4 regions of the Polaromonas sp. P4_F4 genome follow, and region 3 is predicted to be linked to each of the others. Evidence: predicted binding sites of a transcription regulator. Region 3 holds the regulator's gene; each other region holds the start of a gene.
The links. The regulator sigma-54, encoded in region 3, starts transcription at its own class of promoters, with help from an activator protein. The targets are predictions, from matches to a motif close to TGGCANGNAANCTGCTTT.

Region 1 (3,205 bases), on a different contig from region 3:
AAATCGTGATGGTGCCGGATTCCAGCGGCTCACGCAGTGCTTCCAGTGCGGCGCGCGGGAATTCAGGCAACTCATCGAGAAACAGAACGCCCCGATGGGCCAGCGAGATCTCGCCCGGGCGGGGCGGCGAGCCGCCGCCCACCAGTGCCACGGCGCTGGCCGTATGGTGGGGCGCGCAGGTCGGCCGGAGGGCCCAGTTTTCCAGCGCGAAGCGACCGCCCAGCGAGGCGACCGCGGCGCTTTCCAGCGCCTCCTCGGTGGTCATGACGGGCAGCAGGCCGGCAAAACGTTGTGCCAGCATGGATTTGCCGGAGCCGGGCGCGCCCATCATCAAGATGCTGTGTCCGCCGGCCGCGGCAATTTCCAGCGCCCGCCGGGCCGCCGCCTGGCCCTTGACGTCGGCGAGATCCGGGTAATCTGCCTGCTCCCGGCGAGGAATGGGCGCGATCCGGGTCCAGCCGTCCAGCACCTCGGGTGGCGTGTCACCGGGCAGGAATTGCCTGACCACGTCCAGCAAATGGTGCGCACGGTAGATTTCGGCGTCGGGAACCAGCGCTGCCTCCTGGGCGCTGCCTTCCGGCAGCACCAATTTGGGTTGCCTGGCCGGCATGCCGGGTTTGTCAGGAGTCATGGCGCCATCGTTTTTTGCGAGGTGCGCCAGTGCCAGGCTCATGGCCAAGGCGCCTCTTACAGGGCGCAGGTCACCGCCCAAAGACAACTCCCCCGCGAACTCATAGCCCGCCAGCTTGCGGGCGTCCAGCTGGCCGCTGGCTGCCAGAATGCCCAGGGCAATCGGCAAATCAAAGCGGCCGGAGTCCTTGGGCAAATCCGCAGGTGCCAGATTCACCGTGATCCTCTTGTTGGCCGGAAACTCCAGCCCGGTGTTCTGAATGGCGGAGCGCACCCGCTCGCGTGCTTCCTTCACCTCGGTTTCAGCCAGGCCCACCAGGGTGAAGCTGGGCAAGCCGTTCGCCAGATGCACTTCGACGCACACCGGCCGTGCCTCCAGACCCAGCAGGGCCCGGCTATGCACTAAAGACAAGCTCATTTTTGTAACTCCCTCTTAAATGCATCAAAGTTGTGCGCATATTTGAGCCAACTTGGTGCAATATTCGTTTTTCTTGGTTTAGATGTAACGCGACAGTGCGCGAAAAGGTAGACGTGTACCCACAGAAGGAGCGGGGGTTTGGCACGTAACGTGCTACGAACAATTCGGGCAACTTCAACCAACTTCAACAACCTTCGGAGCTTCTCATGAAACTTATCCCCGTCCAGGTCGCACTTGCCGCATCTCTGGTTATGTCCAGCGCAGTCTTTGCCCAGACGCCAGCCCCTGCCGCAGAGCCATCCCCGCTGTCATTCAACATCTCCCTGACCAGCAATTACAAGTTCCGTGGCCAGGACCAGGATTACTCCAAGACACGAAGTTTCAAGCCGGCCCTGCAGGGCGGCGTCGATTATGCGTTCAGCAACGGTTTCTATGTGGGTAACTGGAACTCCACCATCAACTGGACCAAGTACCTGCCTTCCGGCGACAACAGCCATGTTGAAGTCGATCTCTATGGTGGCTACAAGTTCAAGGCCGGCCCTCTCGACATGGATGTGGGCGCTCTGACCTACCTCTATCCGGGTGCCAGTGGCGCCAACACGACCGAGGTCTACCTCGGGGCCGCTTACGGGCCGGTCAGCGCCAAGTACTCCCACACCGTTTCCAAGGGCTACTTTGGACTCGGCAAGGAATACCTGGTGGGTGAGGGCCGTGGCACCGGCTACCTGAACCTGGCGTTCGCCCAGGAAGTGATGCCCAAGGTGACCTTCAAGGCCTCCCTCGGCTTTACCGACCTGAAGAGCGCCGCGAACTCCGCCGGCCTGCCTGATTACATGGACTACAGCGTTGGCGCCGCCTACGACCTGGGCGACGGTCTCTCCCTGTCGGGTGCTGTGGTCGGTGGCAACAAGAAAAACAGCTATCTGTATCCCGCGTCAGTTGACACCAGCGGCAAGTCCATCAACAAGGGCACGCTGGTTGTGACGCTGACCAAAACCCTGTAAAGGCGGCAGAAGCGGCGCACAGCCTGGCCGCTTCCCTATTCATCCTGGAGGAACCTGAAATGAAACTAGTAACGGCCATCATTAAACCGTTCAAGCTGGACGAGGTGCGTGAAGCACTCTCCGGTATTGGCGTGCAAGGCATCACGGTGACGGAAGTCAAGGGCTTCGGCCGTCAGAAAGGCCACACGGAACTGTACCGCGGTGCAGAGTACGTGGTCGACTTTCTGCCCAAGGTCAAAATTGAGGCGGCAGTCTCTGACGAGCTGGTGGACCGCGTGATTGAAGCGGTTGAAGGTGCTGCCCGCACCGGCAAGATCGGCGACGGCAAGGTCTTTGTCTATAACCTCGAGCAGGTTGTGCGCATCCGCACCGGTGAAACCGGCAAGGAAGCGCTCTAAAGCTCGGCTCAACCTAGAAAAAAGAGAACATTGACATGAAAAAACTTCTTGCTTCCCTTGTATTGGGATTGAGTTTGCTGGGTATCGGCGCAGCCGTGATGGCGCAGGCGCCGGCAGCAGCGCCTGCCGCGTCGGCCGCCGCCGAAGCCAAGCCGGCCGAGGCAGCCGCTCCGGCGGCGCCCGCTGCCGCTGCAGCCCCCGCCGCGGCAGCCGCAGCGCCTGCTGCCGCAGCGGCCTCAGCACCTGCTCCTGTCCCCAACAAGGGAGATACGGCCTGGATGATGGTCTCCACCCTTCTGGTGATCATGATGACCGTTCCGGGTCTGGCCCTGTTCTACGGCGGCCTGGTCCGCAGCAAGAACATGCTATCGGTCCTGATGCAGGTCATGGTGACTTTTTCCATGATCGTCGTGTTGTGGTTCATTTACGGCTACAGCCTGGCATTCACCGAGGGCAACGCTTTCTTTGGCGGCTTTGACCGGCTGTTCATGAAAGGGATCTGGGACAACGCGGCCGGCACCTTCGCCAACGCTGCCACCTTCAGCAAGGGCGTCGTGATTCCTGAAATCGTGTTTGCCGCCTTCCAGGCGACTTTCGCGGGCATCACCTGTACCCTGATCGTCGGCGCCTTTGCCGAACGCATCAAGTTCTCCGCCGTGCTGCTGTTCATGGCCATCTGGTTCACCTTCAGCTACGCCCCGATTGCGCACATGGTGTGGTTCTGGATGGGTCCTGATGCCTACACGGGCAAGGAA
Region 2 (3,205 bases), on a different contig from region 3:
CCCTTGCGCTTCGGCAGAATCGTCTTGGCAGCGTCATGCTGCGTGCGCAACGGCTTTGGAGCGACGGCTCATTGTCGTATGCGTATTCGCCGAAATTGGCCGATCGCCCGAATCCGGATGGCTGGAGCCTTGACCTCGGATCAACCAACAATCGGGACCGCTCCCTGATTGCGCTCGGCACCCAATTTTCGCAGCGCGTCAGCAGCCAGGTGCTGCTGTACAAGGAGAGCGGCCTGTCGCCCGCGCTGGGCGCCAATTTGACGGCGTTGATGTCGGACGCGGCGGTAGCTCATCTCGAGTGGTCACGAAGCCGTGAGCCCGATTTGCTGAGCCGAGCCCTGGCTTTGCCGGCAAATAAAGCCACGCGCAATCGCTTTGTCGGTGGCGTCACGTATACCACCCCTGGCAAGTTGTCCGTCACGGCCGAATACCAATACAACGGCTTCGCGATGGGGCAGCCGGCTTGGGCCGCCCTTGGCACTGCGCCCGCTACCCAGGTGGCGTACCTGCGGGAAGCCCTGCGGCTTCTGGAACTGGCGCCCCGCCGGGCCTACCTGATCTACGCCACACAAAAAAGCCTCTGGCTCAAGGATCTGGATCTGACCGCTTATCTTCGGTTTAATCCCGGCGACCACAGCCGGCTCGCCTGGCTTGAGTTGCGCCACCACTGGCCAAGCTTCGACCTGAGCTTTCAGCTTCAGCAGAACATGGGTCGTGCCAGCAGCGAGTTTGGGATATTGCCCGATCGCCGCATTATGCAAGTCCTGGGAACCTACTACTTCTAGGCTCTAAGAGGCGTCCAAGCGCAGGATCCCATAACAAAAAAGCGCGCCGCAATGGCGCGCTTTTTTGGGGGGAATCTTAACTTGGCGCTTTACTTGTTGCGCCTGCGACGCATCAGCGCCAAGCCTGACAGCGCCAGGCCAAGCAGCGCCAATGTGCCGGGCTCAGGCACTTGGTTAACAAAGAGGTTGCCTGAGCCGTCGGCCGTTGCCGTAAAACTTCCAAACGAAACCCCGTTGAGTGTCGTTGTGACGCCAGTGGTCTCCATATTCACGAGGAAAGGTGACGGACTAGAAAAATAGGTACTACCGAAGGCCGTCGGTGTGAAGAGCAGATTCACGTCGAAGTCGCCATTGGCCAGCCCGGCGAAGATAACGGCTTCGCTGAGAGCATTTATCACCCCTGTACCCAGCGCAATGTCACCGGTGCCGTTTTGATCGGTGTCAATGAAAAGGTTCAATGTAAATGTGTCGAATATGGCCTTGATACCCGCTCCGAAAGTGCCAGCAAAGCCAGAGGCGGTGAAGTCCCCGACTATGCCATAGCCCAGAGGGGCCAAGAGTAAAGACGCGTTCAGAAATGCCGGCTGAGTGACAATGCCGTCCTTGAAGCTGGAGACTGCGATTGAACCGGTCTCCGTGAACGGGTCATCAAAATCCAGTGTTGCACCGACCAGACTCTGATTGATTGTTGCGTTGTAGGAGTAATCAATCGAATCGGCGGTGATGGTGGGAGCCGCGGCCGGCACGCCAACCACAACTGTCTCAGTAACCTGGAAGTCAATACCGGTTCCCACAGCAGCCGCCGGACCGCTGGCGATCAATGCCGCAAGGGCGAACGCAATTGACAGTTTGCTTTTCAACATAAGTCCTCCGTAGCAGATGATTTGAAAATGCAGACTGACGAAATTCGACGGCCCCGCATTTGCGTTGGATGCATGCAAAGCCCGTGCCAGAGAAAATTACCTAGTATTGACAAGTACTTAGCGATTTCTTCTCGGCCGATGCTGTCATCATGTAAAAATATCCGACATTAACTGGCGTCGCAATGACTACCAGAATGAGCATGCAGGCGCCTGCATGGCGTCGGCGCCGGGTGCCAAAGCAGGCATAGCCAGCGCAAGCTGCGAGGAACTTTTCATTGAGATATGTCTTGCCGCGGCGCCGCAGACCGACGCAAGCAACCTGAGTCGTCGAGCAGTTTCCTCCACGTGGCAGGTGCAGGTGCCGACGCCGACGGCCTGTTCCGGGAAGCGGTCCTTGCTGTAACGGTCGCGCCTAAGCGCATACCTGCGGTGCAACAGAGCCACCTCGGCACTTGGCCGCCCTTGACCCGCCTGACGGCTTGCAACTTGAATTCCAGTGTGCACTTGGCCGGTCGTTTCGTTTCGCTCATTTCATTGTCCTGACGCTGATTTTTAACTATCAGAACTATCAGCTAAGAACTTTTTAAGGGACAAGGTCAAATATCTGGCAAGGCTCAGCGGCGGGTCGCCGCTTTGGAAAAGCGTGCAATGGCGCCCCATGAAAAAAGGCCCCGTCAGGGGCCTTCTTGCTTGAGCGTTGTCGTACCAACTGGGGTCAGCCTTGGCGCCGCCGCGTCGTAGCGGCCAGTCCCAGCAGGCCGAGCGCCAGCAGGCCGAGAATTCCTGGTTCCGGGACTTGCGTGACGGTGGTCGACGTGCCAATGAACAGTTGTTCATAGCCATTATTTAGATCTCGGCCAACGCAATCACCTGTACCCGCTGTCCCACCGCTGGTACCGATGGTATCCGGGTCACAACCCATTTGAAGTTCGATATGAATATCAGTGTAGCCAGCAAACCCTCCCAGGAGCCAGGCTGCAAGGAAGTCGTTCAGTGTAGGTACGTCGATTGCATAGGCTGCCTGGTTGGCACCCAGGTTGTTGTTGATGGGCCCGGTGACAGCACCCGGATTGCTGCAGGAAATAGGCACGCTGGCAGCGTCCAGGCAGATCGCACCGCCGGACAGGACATAATCCGTGCCAACAGGATCAACATTTGATCCCGCCAAAGGATCCGGAAGGCTCGCCGCAGTTGCGTCTATGCCGCCGGAGTTGAAGGTGGGCGCAGGGGTACCGCCGAATACACCGCCCCCGCCTTCCGTAAACAAGGCGTAATCATTACTCAAATTGCTGAAGGTGAGATACAAAGTGTCCATACCCGCGCCCGTCAAACTGATTTGCGCCCAGACCGCGAGGTTTTGGTCAGTCGAAGTACCACTGTTGGTTTGGTTGTTGTTGAAGAAAAACAGCGGACTTTCGCCATTGAGGAAAGTGGTAAAGGCAGTAAGTGTGCTGTTCCAAATATCCGAAAAGTAGTTGCTGCCGCTTACCCCGGAAGGCGTCGATAAGGCATTGTCCATCCCGGCGAAATTGGTAGTTACCGGCCCACCACTGGAGC
Region 3 (3,205 bases):
ATCCCACGGGGCGGATTCGCGCCATGCTGTCGCCGCGCGGCGCCGCATCGGCTCCGCAGCCGCCGGCCGGACCCGCGCTCCGTTTGCGTCCCGGCACCACGCTGGGGCCATGACGGAAACCCGAAAAATGGACAGAACGGACAATCAAGCCGCGGATGCGGTGACTGACACATCGTCGGTCAATACCCCGGCAGTCAACAGCCCGGCGGCCAGTACCGCACCGCCCAGCCGCTTGGTGGCCCAGGGGCTGCAGAAATCCTATGGCAGCCGCAAGGTGGTGCAGGATGTCTCGCTGTCCGTGCAAAAAGGCGAGGTGGTGGGCCTGCTGGGCCCCAATGGCGCGGGAAAAACCACGTCGTTCTACATGATCGTGGGGCTGGTGCGTGCCGACGCGGGTGAGATCTCCATTGACGGCCAGTCGGTCGAGCACATGCCGATTCACCTGCGCGCCCGCCTTGGGCTGAGTTACCTGCCGCAGGAAGCGTCGATTTTTCGCAAGCTCACCGTCGAAGAAAATGTGCGCGCCGTGCTGGAGCTGCAGCTGGACGCCAGCGGCAAGCCGCTGGGCCGCGCAGACCTTGAAAAGCGGCTCGATGCGCTGCTGCAGGACTTGCGGGTCGATCATCTGCGCGACTCGCCGGCGCCGGCGCTGTCAGGGGGCGAGCGCCGCCGCGTCGAGATTGCGCGTGCCCTGGCGACGCAGCCGCGGTTCATCCTGCTCGACGAGCCTTTTGCCGGCATTGACCCGATCGCCGTGATCGAAATCCAGCGCATCATCGGTTTCCTGAAGTCGCGCGGCATTGGCGTGCTGATCACCGACCACAATGTCCGCGAAACGCTGGGCATTTGCGACCATGCCTACATCATCAGTGACGGCCATGTGCTGGCGACCGGCACCCCTTCCGAGATTGTGAACAATGCCGATGTACGCCGCGTTTACCTCGGTGAACACTTCAGAATGTGATGGCTCCCCCCCGTTGTCGCTCACTGCGTGTAGCTCCCTCCCCCCTGCAGGGGGCGGCGCCTGCGCCCCGGCAAAGCCGGTTGCGCGGCCCCCGCTTGGTTAATACATCCCAACTCGCTTTGTCGTGCGCTTAGGGATGTCATGAAACAAGGCCTGTCCCTCCGCGTTTCGCAGCATTTGGCTCTCACGCCCCAGCTGCAGCAGTCGATTCGCCTGTTGCAGCTGTCCACCCTTGAGCTGAGTCAGGAAGTCGAGCAGATGCTCGATGAAAATCCGTTCCTGGAAGTGTCGGAAGAAGCCGCGCCACGCGAGGAATTTGGCCTGGAGAATGCCGACACGCCGGTCAGCCAGGACAGCCGGGAGTTTGAGTTTGCTGGTGATTCAGTAGCAGGAAGCCCTGATGAACCAAGGGTTGCAAGCCAAAACGATGTAGATACAGGGCCCGAGATCAGCTCCGAGGCCAAGCTGGAAGAAAGCTGGGAAGGCGACGGCACGGTGGAGTCGGCGCCGGACGACAGCGAATGGGGCGGCGACGCGCCGGCCCGCAAAAACAATGTGGACGACAGCGAGGCCGAGGCTTCCGACCTGGCCCGCAGCCATGAGTCGCTGCAGGACCATTTGCACCGCCAGTCGCTCGGCCTGCGCCTGTCGGAGGAAGACCAGGCGGCGCTGCATTTCCTGATCGAGTCGCTCAATGACGACGGCTACCTCGAAGACAGTCTCGCGTCACTGGCCGCCGGCCTGGCGGGCGACGACCTTGAGCAGGCGGAAGAGCTGGAACAGCACTTTGCCATGGCCCTGAAGCTGCTGCAGCACATGGAGCCCGCTGGCGTCGGCGCCCGCAACCTGGCCGAGTGTCTCGGCCTGCAGCTGCTCGACTGCAAGGACTGCGACGAGACCCGCGCAGCGATCGCCATGTGCAAGCAGCCCATGGAACTGCTGGCCAAGCGGGATATGAAGCGCCTGTCCTACCTGTGCGGGTTTCCGGAGAGCGTGATCAGGGGCGCCATCGCCGTGATCGGCCGGCTGGATCCCAAGCCCGGACGGCGGTTTGTCAACGTCGAGCGCAACCTCATCGTGCCCGACGTGATCGTCATCAAATCGGGCCGCGGCTTCAAGGTCTCCCTCAACAGCGAGGTCATGCCTCGTCTGCGCGTGCACGACATCTATGCCAATGCGCTGAAGCAGCACAAGGGCCAGAACGGGCAGGCCTTGCAGCAGCGCTTGCAGGAAGCGCGCTGGTTCATCAAAAACATCCAGCAGCGCTTTGACACCATCCTGCGCGTGAGCAGTGCGATTGTGGAGCGGCAAAAGAATTTCTTCACCCACGGCGAGCTGGCCATGCGTCCGCTGGTGCTGCGCGAAATTGCCGACGAACTGGGCCTGCACGAGTCCACCATCTCGCGTGTCACCACGGCCAAGTACATGAGCACGCCGTTCGGCACCTTCGAGCTCAAGTACTTTTTCGGCTCCGCGCTGGGCACCGAGACCGGCGGCAACGCGTCGAGCACGGCGGTGCGCGCCCTCATCAAGCAGTTTGTCTCGTCCGAGAGCCTGAAAAAGCCGCTCAGCGACAACCAGATTTCCGAAATGCTCAAGGAGCAGGGCATTGAATGCGCGCGCCGCACCGTGGCCAAGTACCGCGAGGCTTTGCGCATCGCGCCTGCCAACCTGCGAAAGTCGCTTTGAATGTAGCCCCCACGGTCGCCCACTGCGTGTGGCTCCCTGCCCCCCGGGGGGGCCGCTGCGCCTGCGGTCTGGCAAAGCCAGCCGCGGCCCCTGCTTGAAAAGAAGCCCGTCACCCAGCCAGCCGCAAACCTTCATTCATGAACCAACTTCAACTCTTTTTACCCTGCGCCGCCGGCGTCGAGGCCTTGCTGGCCAGCGAGGTCAAACGCATCACCGGCATCGAAGGCAAGGCCTGGCGCGCCGGCGTGCAGCTGCAGGGCTCCTGGCGCGACGCGCTGCAGCTCAACCTGCACAGCCGCCTGGCTCAGCGGGTGCTGATCGAGCTGCAGCACAACCAGTACCGCAGCGAGCAGGACCTCTACAACGCGGCAGCCAGCGTCGCATGGGAAATCTGGTTCACGCCGAAGCAGACCTTCAAGGTCGAGATCACTGCGCAGCACAGCCCGCTGACCAGCCTGAACTTTGCGGCACTCAAGGTCAAGGACGCCATTGCCGACCGCTTCCGCGCCAAGTACGAGGTGCGCCCCGATGTGGACACGCGCTGGCCCGACG
Region 4 (3,205 bases), on a different contig from region 3:
GCTCTGTGTAGCGCGACATCCAGAAAAGGTGATCAGCAGTGCGAGATAACATTTTTTCTCCTCCCTAAACCTCAAACACCGAAAGCGCTGGCGCGCTTGGCGTGTTTTGGGGATGCCGTCACAAGCGCTTCGCGCAATTGATGAGTCATCCCCGCGAATGCCTGCGGCATGTCGCCGGCGCGCTCGGTGTAGCGCGACATCCAGAAAAGGTGATCTGCAGTTCTCGATAGCATGATCAGGTCCCTCCAATCTGTGACTGTGACTGTGATTGCGTCTGCATGGGCATGCCATGGCCTTCCTGCAATATCCAGGTGTCCTTCGTGCCGCCTCCCTGCGAGGAGTTCACCACCAGCGAGCCGTCTTTCAGCGCCACACGGGTGAGGCCGCCTGGCACCATCTGCACCTCCTTGCCGCTCAGCACAAAGGGCCGCAGGTCAATGTGTCGCGGCGCCACGCCGCTTTCCACATAAGTGGGACAGGTCGACAGGCTCAGCGTCGGCTGGGCAATATAGCCCGAGGGATTGGCCAGCAGCGCCTGGCGGAAGTCCTCGATTTCGGCCTGGGTGGCGGCCGGCCCCACCAGCATGCCGTAGCCTCCCGCGCCATGAACTTCCTTGACGACCAGGTCCTTGAGGTTGGCCAGGGTGTACTGCAGGTCTTCGGCATTGCGGCACATATAGGTCGGCACGTTCTTGAGGATGGGCTTTTCGCCCAGGTAGAACTCGATCATTTTCGGCACATACGGATAGATCGACTTGTCGTCTGCCACGCCGGTGCCGATGGCGTTGCACAGCGACACATTGCCGCTGCGGTAGACATTGAGCAGCCCCGCGCAGCCCAGCGTGGAGTTGGGGCGAAAAGCCAGCGGGTCCAGGAAATCGTCATCGACGCGGCGGTAGATCACGTCCACCCGCCGGGGTCCGCGCGTGGTGCGCATGTAGACAAAGTTGTCCCTGACAAACAGGTCCTGGCCTTCGACCAGTTCCACGCCCATTTGCTGCGCCAGAAAGGCGTGTTCAAAATAGGCCGAGTTGTACATGCCGGGCGTGAGCACCACGACCGTCGGCTCGGCCGTGGCGGGCGGAGCCATCGCCCGGAGCGTCTCCAGCAAGAGATCGGGGTAGTGGGCCACCGGCGCCACGCGGTTCTCGCTGAAGAGTTCGGGGAAAAGCCGCATCATCATCTTGCGGTCTTCCAGCATGTAGCTCACACCGCTGGGAACCCGCAGGTTGTCCTCGAGCACGTAGTACTCGCCTTCGCCTTGCGCATTGGGTGCGCGCACGATGTCGATGCCGCTGATGTGGGAGTAAATGTTGCCGGGCACATCGACACCCATCATCTCGGGGCGAAACTGGGCATTCTGGAAAATCTGCTCGGACGGAATCACGCCGGCCTTGATGATTTCCTGGCCGTGATAGACGTCGTGGATGAAGCGGTTCAGCGCCGTGACGCGCTGCACCAGCCCCTTTTCCATGCTGGCCCATTCGTGGGCCGGAATGATCCGGGGAATCAGGTCAAACGGAATCAACCGCTCGGTACCCGCGCCGTCCTCGTCCTTGGCGCCATACACGGCAAAGGTGATGCCGACGCGGCGAAAAATCATCTCGGCTTCGGCGCGGCGCGCCTCCATCACTTCGGGGGGCTGTTTGGCCAGCCAACGCTGGTAGCCCTGGTAATGATCACGGACGCTGGACTCCGTTGTGTTCATCTCGTCAAACATGGGTCGGCTCATTGGCTTGGTCTCCAGCAAGGTTTACGCATGGCGTAGTGATGACTAGCTTAGCAAGTTATGCGCCAGATTGGTGAATCAGGTGCCACATCGCACTTTTCTTTTTTCTCTTCTTTCCACTTCTTTCCTCTCCTTTTCTCCTCCTTTTTTCCTTCCTCTTTTTCTTTATGGCTCAGGCACATGATGCCAGTAGTGCCGGCCTTCTTGCCGCTGGCACGCGATGTCCGCCGGTTTCAGGCTCTGCCAGGTGGCGGCGCCGCACTGCGGCGACCTGAGCAACCTGATGCCGCGCTCGCTGTAGCGCGCCACCACCGACTCCACCGGATGGCCAAAGCGGTTGCGGTAACCCGCCTGCGCCACCGCAAGCCGGGGCTGGACAGCGTCGAGGAAGGGGGCGCTCGACGATGTCTTGCTGCCATGATGCGGTACCAGCAAAAAGTCGGCCTTCAGGCTGGCGGGGTTGAGCGGGCTGGCGCTGCCGGCCAGCCTGAACTCCTGGGCGGACTCGATATCGCCCGCCAGCAAGGCGGTCTGCGCGCCATTGGACACGCGCAACACGCAGCTCATGGCATTGGATTTGTTTGCCGCCTCGTAGTCGGCGGCCACCGGGTGCAGCACCTCGAAAGTCACCGCGTCCCAGACCCAGCGCTGGCCCGCCGTACAGCGGGCCGATTTGCGCAGCGCCTGCAACTCATGGCTGTCTTCAATGGAGCTGAGCAGGTTCGCCTGCGGCTGCATGGCCAGCACGGCCGGTGCACCGCCAATGTGGTCGATGTCGCGGTGGCTGAGCATCAGCATGTCCAGCCGCTCGCCGAGGGCCCGCAGCAGCGGAACCAGCACGCGGTGCCCGGCATCGCTCTCACGCGAAAAACGCGGGCCGGTGTCATACAGCAGGGAATGGGTGGCCGTGCGCACCAGCACCGCATTGCCCTGTCCGATGTCCGCCGCCAGCAATTCAAACTGTCCCGGTGCAACCCGCGCCGGTTGCCATAACAGGACTGGCAGCATCAGGGGAATGCCCAGCACGCGCCAGTGCCACGGCAGACGCAGTGCCAGCAAAATGCCCCCTAGTACGCCGAAGGCGGCGCACCATAGCGGCGCGGCAGCCACGCTGACGGATGCCAGCGACCAGCCGGCCAGCCATTGCAAAAACACCGTCAGCAGGCCCACCGCCCACGCCGCCGCATCCCACAGGGGTGCCCACAGCACGCCCAGCATGGCCAGCGGCGTCACGACCAGCGTCACCCAGGGAATAGCCACCGCGTTGGCCAGCAGGCCCACCAGTGACACCTGGTTGAACAGCAGCAGCGACAAGGGCGTGAGCGCCAGCGTGACCACCCATTGCTCCCGGGCGGCACGCAGCAGCCCGGCCGCCGGTTTTGCCAGCAGCCGCGGCACCCGCCCGCCCTGCGCCACCTTTCCGGAAAGAAACTGGCTGTCGCCCGTTGGATCACGGCTACCAGATGTGCCTGGGGT

Region 1: a site for sigma-54 is predicted at 1,188-1,205, ahead of AC1DUR_RS13895 (TorF family putative porin). Genes of this name have one in related genera too.
Region 2: a site for sigma-54 is predicted at 1,720-1,737, ahead of pepA (flocculation-associated PEP-CTERM protein PepA). Genes of this name have one in related genera too.
Region 4: a site for sigma-54 is predicted at 1,780-1,797, ahead of AC1DUR_RS08395 (circularly permuted type 2 ATP-grasp protein). Genes of this name have one in related genera too.

The regions. Positions count from the first base shown of each region.
Region 1 is NZ_JBFUJO010000012.1:12,793-15,997, forward strand. It holds gene AC1DUR_RS13890 (YifB family Mg chelatase-like AAA ATPase) at 1-1,048, opposite strand, end outside; gene AC1DUR_RS13895 (TorF family putative porin) at 1,255-2,052, shown strand; gene glnK (P-II family nitrogen regulator) at 2,112-2,450, shown strand; gene AC1DUR_RS13905 (ammonium transporter) at 2,486-3,205, shown strand, end outside.
Region 2 is NZ_JBFUJO010000024.1:59,192-62,396, forward strand. It holds gene AC1DUR_RS20970 (hypothetical protein) at 1-785, shown strand, start outside; gene pepA (flocculation-associated PEP-CTERM protein PepA) at 875-1,648, opposite strand; gene AC1DUR_RS20980 (PEP-CTERM sorting domain-containing protein) at 2,364-3,205, opposite strand, start outside.
Region 3 is NZ_JBFUJO010000008.1:43,461-46,665, reverse strand. It holds gene lptA (lipopolysaccharide transport periplasmic protein LptA) at 1-113, shown strand, start outside; gene lptB (LPS export ABC transporter ATP-binding protein) at 128-964, shown strand; gene AC1DUR_RS10690 (RNA polymerase factor sigma-54) at 1,106-2,653, shown strand; gene AC1DUR_RS10685 (THUMP domain-containing class I SAM-dependent RNA methyltransferase) at 2,791-3,205, shown strand, end outside.
Region 4 is NZ_JBFUJO010000006.1:9,809-13,013, forward strand. It holds gene AC1DUR_RS08385 (alpha-E domain-containing protein) at 1-52, opposite strand, end outside; gene AC1DUR_RS08390 (alpha-E domain-containing protein) at 72-233, opposite strand; gene AC1DUR_RS08395 (circularly permuted type 2 ATP-grasp protein) at 236-1,732, opposite strand; gene AC1DUR_RS08400 (DNA internalization-related competence protein ComEC/Rec2) at 1,895-3,205, opposite strand, start outside.